3 regions of the Bacillus songklensis genome follow, and region 3 is predicted to be linked to each of the others. Evidence: riboswitches for the same ligand, from Rfam matches in the RefSeq annotation. Region 3 holds a riboswitch; each other region holds the start of a gene.
The links. A riboswitch is a leader RNA that binds a small molecule or an ion and turns the genes downstream of it on or off. The one in region 3 is predicted to bind S-adenosylmethionine.
Positions count from the first base shown of each region.

Region 1: it holds a riboswitch for S-adenosylmethionine, as region 3 does, so the genes downstream of both, ACFOU2_RS25230 (O-acetylhomoserine aminocarboxypropyltransferase/cysteine synthase family protein) here and mtnW (2,3-diketo-5-methylthiopentyl-1-phosphate enolase) in region 3, are expected to answer to the same signal.
Region 2: it holds a riboswitch for S-adenosylmethionine, as region 3 does, so the genes downstream of both, ACFOU2_RS25600 (YezD family protein) here and mtnW (2,3-diketo-5-methylthiopentyl-1-phosphate enolase) in region 3, are expected to answer to the same signal.

Region 1 covers NZ_JBHRZT010000073.1:422,991-426,266, reverse strand. Annotated here, with positions in the region: gene ACFOU2_RS25235 (methionine ABC transporter ATP-binding protein) at 1-199, opposite strand, end outside; SAM riboswitch class I at 320-431, opposite strand; gene ACFOU2_RS25230 (O-acetylhomoserine aminocarboxypropyltransferase/cysteine synthase family protein) at 606-1,919, opposite strand; SAM riboswitch class I at 1,980-2,083, opposite strand; gene ACFOU2_RS25225 (thioredoxin family protein) at 2,434-2,745, opposite strand; gene ACFOU2_RS25220 (toprim domain-containing protein) at 2,768-3,118, opposite strand.
Region 2 covers NZ_JBHRZT010000073.1:488,977-492,252, reverse strand. Annotated here, with positions in the region: gene ACFOU2_RS25615 (hypothetical protein) at 1-146, opposite strand, end outside; partial or broken gene ACFOU2_RS25610 (inorganic phosphate transporter) at 161-307, opposite strand; gene ACFOU2_RS25605 (phosphoadenylyl-sulfate reductase) at 326-1,039, opposite strand; gene ACFOU2_RS25600 (YezD family protein) at 1,154-1,297, opposite strand; SAM riboswitch class I at 1,393-1,502, opposite strand; gene cdaS (sporulation-specific diadenylate cyclase CdaS) at 1,974-2,603, shown strand; gene ACFOU2_RS25590 (VOC family protein) at 2,748-3,122, shown strand; gene ACFOU2_RS25585 (ion channel) at 3,197-3,276, shown strand, end outside.
Region 3 covers NZ_JBHRZT010000026.1:26,674-29,949, reverse strand. Annotated here, with positions in the region: gene ACFOU2_RS07245 (pyridoxal phosphate-dependent aminotransferase) at 46-1,230, shown strand; SAM riboswitch class I at 1,310-1,423, shown strand; gene mtnW (2,3-diketo-5-methylthiopentyl-1-phosphate enolase) at 1,616-2,860, shown strand; gene ACFOU2_RS07235 (2-hydroxy-3-keto-5-methylthiopentenyl-1-phosphate phosphatase) at 2,857-3,276, shown strand, end outside.

The DNA.
Region 1 (3,276 bases), on a different contig from region 3:
TTCCTGCCACTTGAACTGTTCCTTCTGTCGGAGTCTCTAATCCATTCAACAAACGAATCAAGGAGCTTTTACCGGCACCGCTGTATCCGATGATTCCGAATATTTCTCCAGGCTTGATCTGTAAATCTACATTGTTAACGGCTGTAACTATTCCATGCTTAGCACGGTAAACCTTTTTGACACCTGTTAATGTAATCATGCATTCTCACCTTCTTTTCGTTAAACTCGTTGTTATTCATCTTCCCCCGAACAGTTGCTTATAAATAAAAAGCCTTTCTGCATATGAATATGAGCAGAAAGGCTTTGTCATAGTTCCTTTCTCTCATCTTCCAAAGCTTAAACATGCTTTGTAGGAATTGGCACCATTTCAGCCATAACTGACGGTTGCCGGGTTTCATCGGGCCCAGTCCCTCCACCTCTCTTGATAAGAGTACTTATCGTTTCAAATATTCAGTTTATGTTAAGCAATTGTCGATTGTTGTCTAAAAGGTACGAAAGTGATTGTAGCACGTCCATATATCAGTGTCAATGAATTTGTTTTATTTTTCGTGCTATTTCTAATAGTTACCAAACACCGAATGTTCAGCTGTTCTGCTGAACGAGAATCAAACATTCACCGCAGAAGAGGTTAATCCAGTCGCCTCTTTAATTGCTTGCTCTAAATCCTCCACTAAATCATCGATATGCTCGATTCCCACGGATAAGCGAATAAGATCTTCACTTACTCCTGCGGCCTTCAGCTGTTCGGCATTTAATTGCTGATGCGTCGTGCTGGCAGGATGAATAATAAGACTCTTGGCATCTCCAACATTGGCGACATGAGACCACAGCTTAACCGAATTGATTAATTTCTGCCCGGCTCCCCTGCCCCCTTTAATTCCAAATACCAGCACAGCGCCGGCTCCTTTTGGCAAATATTTTTTCGCTTCTTCATGTTGAGGATGATCCTCAAGCTCAGGATATAGCACCCAATCAACGGCAGGATGCTGCTGCAAATATTCAACCACCTTTCTTACGTTGGCGATATGCTCTTTCATGCGTACATGGAGCGTCTCAAGCCCTAAGCTAAACTGAAAAGCATTAAACGGACTCATAGATACGCCAATATCCCGCAACAATTGAACTCTTGCTTTGACAATGTACGCAAGCGGCCCTAATGCTTCAGCATAGACAATATTGTGGTAACTTGGATCAGGCGTTGTAAATCCCGGGAATTTCGGTGAGTTCCAATCAAAATTCCCTCCATCTACGATAGCGCCCCCTAATGTTGTCCCGTTCCCCAACAACCATTTCGTAGCGGAATGAATAACGATATCGGCTCCATATTCAATCGGACGGCATAAATAAGGAGTTGCGAACGTATTATCCACAATTAACGGAATACCTGCTTCATGAGCGATTTCTGCTACCTTTTCAATGTCCAATACATTTAAGCTTGGATTACCGATCGTTTCAGCATAAAGAGCTTTCGTTTTTGGTGTAATGGCATGACGGAAGTTCTCAGGATTGGAAGGGTCAACGAATTTAGTCGTAATTCCGTAGCGCGGCAGTGTCGTGTCAAACAAATTGTATGTTCCTCCGTATAGATTGGATGCAGATACAATTTCATCCCCTGCCCCGGCTAGATTCAAAATGGCGGTCGTAATAGCGGCCATCCCACTTGCTACGGCTAAACTCCCCACTCCGCCTTCCAGCTGAGCGATTCGCTCTTCAAACGTTGTCACTGTCGGGTTATGTATCCGGGTATAAATATAGCCTGGTTCCTTTAAAGCAAATAAATCGGCAGCATGGTCTGTATCCTTAAATTGATAAGCATTTGACATATAAATCGGGAGCGAACGTGCTCCTGTTACAGGATCAGGATTTAATCCCCCGTGAATCCCGATTGTTTCTAAACGGTAAGATTTTTTGTCTCCCATTTTCCAACTCTCCTTTTTAAAAGATAACACCCCTCTTCTTAAGAAGAGGGGTATCGTCTCTTCTTATCTTTCAGAGCGTCTCTACTCTGCTGGAATTAGCACCGTGTCGAATAACCGGTTGCCGGGCTTCAAAGGGCCAGTCCCTCCACCTCTCTCGATAAGTTTGATTTTTATATAAATTCTGCTTCATTGACAGCGGATCTTACAAATAAATAGTATCACATTTCAGAAAATTAAATCAACCATATTAACCTTTGTAAGCTCGTTCAAGATAAAAAAACAGAAAGGCGCAAGCAGAAGAAGGACCCGTCATGAAAATCCGGCAAAATCAAGGGATTCAATGACGGGCCCTTTCAATAAAAATCAATTTTTATGATTGATTGGAGACTTATGGGACACCCTCCTGCAATGAACCGTCATGAAAAATCCAAGAAAATGACGGATTTCAGTGACGGTTCATCGCAGAAAAAATAGATGACCGCCCTTCCCCGGAGGCTTTTGAGTCATCCCCTTTTCATAGCGAAAAACTTTTTAATTCCTCTAATAAATACTCGATGGAATGAAAGGCATATATTTTCTTTTTAACTTGATTGTTCTCTATCATGATTAAACATGGCACGCTTTCAATGGCGTATATTTCAGCTTTATCGGGCATAAAGTTTAAGTTGCACATTCCTATTTCCACATCAGGAAGCAAGGCTTCTGTTACCGTCAGCATTTTCTTCGCTAACTGGCATGTCCCGCATAAAGGTGTATGGAAAAAAACAATCACCCGATCATTTTCTTTCAATTGTCTGTCAAGTTGTGTTTCTGTCCAATCGATCATGAAGGTCAATCCATTTCTATTTTTATATTAAATATTCTGCATTTACATCTATATTAGCACTTAATAATACGGTCGCAATATGATTTTTAGGTGCAGCAGCCACTTCTCTATACATTTTGTCGATGTATAGGTGTTCTGCCTCAGGTAATTCCCGCTTAAATTGCTTTCGGAGTTTATTTCCGGAGTCATCTGAGTCCACCAGAATATAGACCTCTTTCTGATAAATTGTGTCAATGATCTCATCCAGCCGAGCCACACTAATGGTGCCGTTTGTGCAAATAATTTCAATTGGCTCCTTAATAATACTCTCGATTCGCTTCTTATCAGATCTGCCTTCCACAATAATCACTTTTCCAGTCTCTTCTACCAACATAGCCATCACCCATTATTCATCAGTTGTATACGAGGGCGAAGATATCCCTACATTATACGATATTCGTTACTTTCTATGTGTTCCCCTGTTTTTTAAGAAGAATTTAACAAAATCTTTTCAAAAACACCGATTTTGAGAATCTATCTTCATTTTCGGCC
Region 2 (3,276 bases), on a different contig from region 3:
TAGCCAGACAACCGCTGGCTAAAACTACAAAAGCATAAAAGTCTCCCTTCAACAAAAGGGTTACTAATACATAGGAAATGACAAGGGAAACGATTGGTGACACAATCCAAACCTTTAACATTTGGGTCACGATACGCTTTTGCCATATATGCCCCTAAAAAACGCCGATTGCGCATATAAAAAGTGCTGTGCCCGGACGTTTAATAGCTCCAGAACCGTAAGACACTCCCATAGCAGCGGCCGCTCCGCTTGCTCCGATGTTTATAGCAAAGAAAAGAGCGATGACAAAAGCCGGTATAATCAACATGTCACTTCAACTTCTCTCTTATGACTCATGAAGGCCGCATTCAACCTTTTGCTGTCCTGACCATCTACCTGAACGGAGATCATTTAAATCATAAGCAGGAGACGTACAAGGTTCACAACCGATGCTCGGATACCCTTGATCGTGTAAACGATTATAAGGTAAATCGAATTTATAGACGTATCGCCAAATTTCTTTCCATGTCCAATGAATCAGCGGACAAACTTTCACTTTTTGGAAGCGAAAATCCCGATTCACAAACTCGGTTTTACTTCTTGATGGAGATTGCTCCCTTCTCAAGCCCGATATCCATGCATCCGCTCCTTCCAGAGCACGTTGTAATGGGATAATTTTACGTATATTACAGCATAGATTTGGATTGCTCTTCCACAATTCTTCTCCATATAGAATCTCTTGTTCTTTCAAATCCAGATCCGGCTTTTGCATGACGATATTTAACTTTGGAAATCTTTGTTTGATGGCATCAATCACTTCATATGTCTCTTTGAAATGCAAGTTGGTATCCAGGAAAACAATTTCGGCGTCTTCCTTTACTTTCGAGATTAAATCAATTAACACAATTCCCTCTATCCCAAAGCTGCAGGCGTATACGATAGAATCACCGTAATGCTCAAAAGCCCACTCTAGAGCCGGAATGGCTCCTTTTGTTTCATTATCTGTTGGAAAATCGGGAGTATCTTCATTCCAACTTAGAAATGTTAAACGGTCTGTCAAATTAAAACCTCCTCTTTCTTCTTATTAGGCAAAACTGCCTATTCCGATAAAAAAAGGCGGTTTTAACTCTATAAACGGTTAAAACCGCCTTTAGTTTTTCTAGTCAGCGACTTGTTAACGAATCCTTACTTTTTCGTTTTTTTCAAGCTGGACAACTTTTCCGTCCTGCACAACCAGCGTAATGGATCCATATTTCATGGTCTCCAACATTTTCACAACGTTTTTCCATACTTCATCTATATTTTCTTGCTTTACCATCACAGCCCTCCTTAGAGACGAATGCTCAATCACCATTATTCATTACAAATAAAAAAGCCCTCCATTCCAGAAAGACTGTTGAGGTAATCTATTTTACCTTATCTTCCAAAATGGTTTACATTTTGCTGGAATTAGCACCTTGCTTTTGCATTTGCAGGTTGCCGGGTTTCCACGGGCCAGTTCCCTCCACCACTCTTGATAAGTTCGTTTTTTCAAATTTTAACATATCATGGTCAATTGTCAACTAATATTTCAAAATATTCCACAAAAAATATAAAGGAAAAGTATTCCTCATATAGGGCATCCAACTTTTATTTATGTTCATTCAACTAAAAAAATTTCTCGCAAAGGATAACAGCATAATAACGGCTACCACAAAACAAACAATGACCAGGAGCTTTTCATGTTTATTTGAGGGATGCATCTTTACCTCCTTCTATTGCGAATTGTTTCACATATATAAGTAAAAAATAACCTTTTTATTATAGCATATTAGCATATGTATTCATAATGAGCATAGAAATCATTTTTGTTTCATGCATAAACCCCCTTGTTTCGTAAACATTACAAATAAAGTGAACCTTTCAGCAGTGAGAGATCCCTCCTGATGATGAAGGGTTCTGCCAGAATAAACATCTGTTTTTCGGAACGGTTATCATATTGGAGGCTTAATGCAATGGATTTACATGCTTTCTCACTAACAAACACCATTAAAGACCAGCTCAAGCAAAACTTAACACAAATCATGCTCGAGACCGAAAAGTTGATTAGTAGCCTTGATCATGATGAGTATTGTATCTTATGCGATTTTGAAACCTTACAAAAACAATTCAATGAAATTCAGTCTGTGGCGGCTTCTTATTATTTACAGCAGTATTTATCCCCCCACACCCCAAATCATATGGCTTTATCTCTGGCCGCCCATCATCTATCTGAAAGAAGACACGGGGCTCTTATTGTAATTGAGCGCACCCAGACTGTTGGAAGTCTCATTCAAAAAGGGGTGCCAATCGGAGCGACTTTAACGAACACTCTGCTTGAGTCCATCTTTTATCCAGGAAGTCCCCTTCATGACGGCGCAGTTCTCATTAGAGGCAATGAAATCGTGTCAGCAGCAAATGTTTTGCCGTTGTCCTCAATCGTTACTACTCAAAAGAAAGTAGGAACACGCCATCGCGCAGCCATCGGCTTGTCAGAACGTTCGGATGCCCTTATATTGGTAGTCTCTGAAGAAACGGGGCGCATTTCTTTTGCCTTGGATGGCACGTTATATCCCATTCATTCAACCAATAACCCTATTCTCTAAATAGATACATTCTTCCTCCTCTCGAAAAACCTGTATTTTCCTCTTTTTTTCCAAGAGGAAAATAGAGCTATTACATATTGCCATATTATTCTGATATAAGTATAATAAAAAAATTTATGTAAGAAAACCTAACACTACTTTTACATAAGCAATTTTCATCACTCCCATTCAAAAGAGAATGATGACTTTTACGTTCACTACTTTCCTATTACATTAATTACTTTTAAAGAGGGGAATGATTTCATGTCATTACCGGAAATTAGCCTGGTCTTTTTGGGATTTCATGGACAAATCATCATTGAACTCATCCAAGGTTACAGAAGCGATTTACCCACTGAGGGAAAGGTCCACCATGTGGCTTTTACTGTCTCCGATTTGGAAAAAGAAAAAGAACGGTTAAAAGAATTAAACGTTACTTTTGTCGATGAGGAAATCACAACATTGCCAAACGGAGCAAAATATTTATTTTTCTATGGACCGGATGGAGAATGGGTTGAATTTTTCGAGCCAAAAGCTTAGGACATAATGTTTATATTATACCTTCATCAAGATTGGGAAATAATAAAATCAATCTATGTGGGAGGTATTTTTTCTTGCCTGAACATTTTTTATTTCGTTTTTTTCGCCATTCTATCTTATTCCGGCTTGCTGTTCTAAGTATCTTCTTCATTAC
Region 3 (3,276 bases):
TATTTTTGACTAGAATTTCAAGAAATTTTTGAGAAGGTGTACAAAATGAAAAATTTCGAGCAATCTGATTTACTGAAACGTTTGCCGAAGCAGTTTTTTGCTTCACTTGTAAACAAAGTGGCAAACGTGATGGCAGAGGGACATGATGTTATCAATCTTGGTCAGGGAAATCCCGACCAGCCAACACCGCCTCATATCGTAAAAGCATTACAACAAGCTGCGGAGGATCCGCGCAATCATAAATATTCTCCGTTTCGCGGTCATTCCTTCTTGAAAAAGGCTGTTGCACGTTTTTATGAACGAGAATACGGAGTAACGGTCAATCCGGATAAAGAGGTGGCCATTTTGTTTGGTGGTAAAGCGGGACTTGTAGAGATTCCGCAATGTTTATTGAATCCAGGTGACACTGTCCTTGTGCCGGATCCCGGTTATCCTGATTACTGGTCGGGAGTAGAGCTTGCCCGCGCCAATATGGAAATGATGCCTCTTCGGGCTGAACGTCATTTTCTGCCAAACTATGAAGAAATTCCAGAAGAAGTAAAGCAGGCAGCTAAATTGATGTTTTTGAACTATCCGAATAACCCGACCGGTGCGATAGCGACAGCTGAATTTTTTGAAGAAACCGTAGCGTTGGCGAAAAAGCATGACATCTGTGTGGTCCATGATTTTGCCTATGGAGCTATCGGTTTCAACGGAAAGAAGCCTGTCAGCTTTTTGCAAGCTGAAGGAGCAATGGATATCGGAATCGAAATTTATACGTTCTCCAAAACATATAACATGGCCGGCTGGCGCGTTGGTTTTGCGGTTGGAAACGAGAGTGTGATCGAAGCGATCAACTTATTACAAGACCATTTATATGTGAGCATTTTCGGTGCCATTCAAGCAGCAGCTGCAGAGGCCCTTCTTGCATCCCAAAGCTGCGTGGACGAACTGTCAGAGCTTTATGAATCCCGTCGTAATGTTCTGATTGATGGACTTCAGAAAATCGGTTGGGATGTGAAGGCTCCTGAAGGCTCATTTTTTGCCTGGCTTCCCGTCCCGGAAGGATATACATCCGAGCAATTTGCTGATCTTTTATTGGAGGAAGCGAAAGTGGTCGTAGCTCCGGGAATCGGATTTGGAAAGTATGGGGAAGGGTATGTGCGTGTTGGGCTATTAACGGATAAAGACCGCCTTCAAGAAGCTGTCAACCGAATTGAAAAATTAAATTTATTTACAAAAAATAATTGACAAAGAAAAAAATTCCTGTCATAATCCAAATTACATTGTGTGAAACGAACTTTTTAGAAAATAACATAAATAAGCAACTTTCTTATCAAGAGCAGGTGGAGGGACGAGCCCGATGAAGCCCGGCAACCGACTTAACGACGATTACTGTTAAGCACGGTGCTAATTCTTGCAGCGCGATGCTGAGAGATAAGAAGAGTGCTAGTCATTAGCCTCTTCTTAATGAAGGGGCTTTTATTTTTGTCGCTCTCGAAAAAAGGACGATAAAAATAAAGGCACTTGGATAAAGGACAACCAAGTACCTAAAGGAAAAATGATGAGATGCATGAACAGCCAATGATAAAAGATCATAACGAAAGCAAAAATTACAGCAAAGGAGAAGACAAACATGAGTGAAGTGATTGCGAGTTATTTGATTCACGACCCATCGGGGAATTGGGAGAAAAAGGCGGAAGGCATTGCCTTAGGGTTAACGATCGGTTCATGGACGAATTTGCCGCTGTTGGAACAGGAACAACTGAAAAAGCATAAAGGACGCGTTGTTTCAATCGCACCGTTACAAGATTGTGACCGCGTAAATCAATACTTAGATAAACAAGTGGCACAGGCCATTATCAAAATTGCATATCCGGCGGCCAATTTTTCAGCTGACTTGCCAGCTGTTTTAACAACGGTTTTCGGAAAATTATCACTTGATGGAAAAGTGAAATTGATTGATTTGGAGTTTCATGGTGACTTGCTTCAAGCTTTTCCCGGCCCTCGTTTCGGGGTTGAGGGGATTCGTAAGAAACTAGGTGTGTACGACCGCCCGCTTGTCATGAGTATTTTTAAAGGAGTGATTGGACGCGACATTCAGTATTTAACCGAGCAGCTTCGCGAGCAAGCACTTGGGGGCGTCGATTTAGTGAAGGATGATGAAATTTTATTCGATAACGAACTTACCCCCTTTGAAAAGCGCATCGTGGAAGGGAAGCGTGTTTTGGATGAAGTGTATGAAGAAACTAGACATCGTACGTTATATGCCGTCAATTTAACGGGTCGTACCTTCGAGCTGAAAGAAAAAGCGAGACGTGCGGCAGAGCTTGGGGCGGATGCATTATTGTTCAATGTGTTTGCCTACGGTCTGGATGTATTGCAGGCATTGCGTGAAGATGATGAAATCGGCCTTCCAATCATGGCCCATCCGGCAGTCAGCGGAGCATCCACACCGTCCGAGTTTTATGGGTTCTCGTATTCTCTGTTACTTGGAAAGCTGCTCCGTATAACAGGTGCTGATTTCTCATTATTCCCATCTCCATATGGCAGTGTGGCATTACCGTTTGAAGATGCAGTGAGTATCAGTGATGAACTTATACACCCGAGCAAGCAGCTAAAGCAGTCGTTTCCGGTTCCGTCAGCCGGCATCCATCCTGGTATGGTTCCTCTGTTGATTCGTGATTTTGGCATCGATTCTGTTATCAATGCCGGCGGTGGGGTGCATGGCCACCCAGACGGGGCGGCAGGAGGCGGTCGTGCTTTCCGTGATGCTATCGATGCGGTGTTAAACGGCCAAACACTCCAAGAAGCAGCCCAACAATCCGAGTCGCTTAAAAAGGCCATTGAACTGTGGGGCACGGTAGAGGTGACATCGTGAAGAAGCCAGTCATTTTTTGCGACTTCGATGGAACGGTTACAAACAGCGATAACATCATTGCGATCATGAAACAATTTGCTCCCTCAGAGTGGGAAGCCATTAAAGATGATGTACTCGCACAAAACGTGTCGGTAAAAGAAGGGGTCGGAAAGATGTTTTCCCTTCTTCCGACAAGCTTAAAACAAGAGATCATAGATTTTTTGTTGCATAAGGCTGAAATTCGAGAAGGGTTCTCGGAATTTGTTGCTTTTACAAGGCAGGAAGGCATTCCCCTTTATATCGTAAGCGGGGGTATCGATTTCTTTGTCCATCGTTTGCTTGATGGATTAGTAGAAAAAGAGAGCATTTATTGTAACGGCTCTGATTTCAGTGGTGAGACAATTACGATAACATGGCCTCATTCATGTGATGATGAG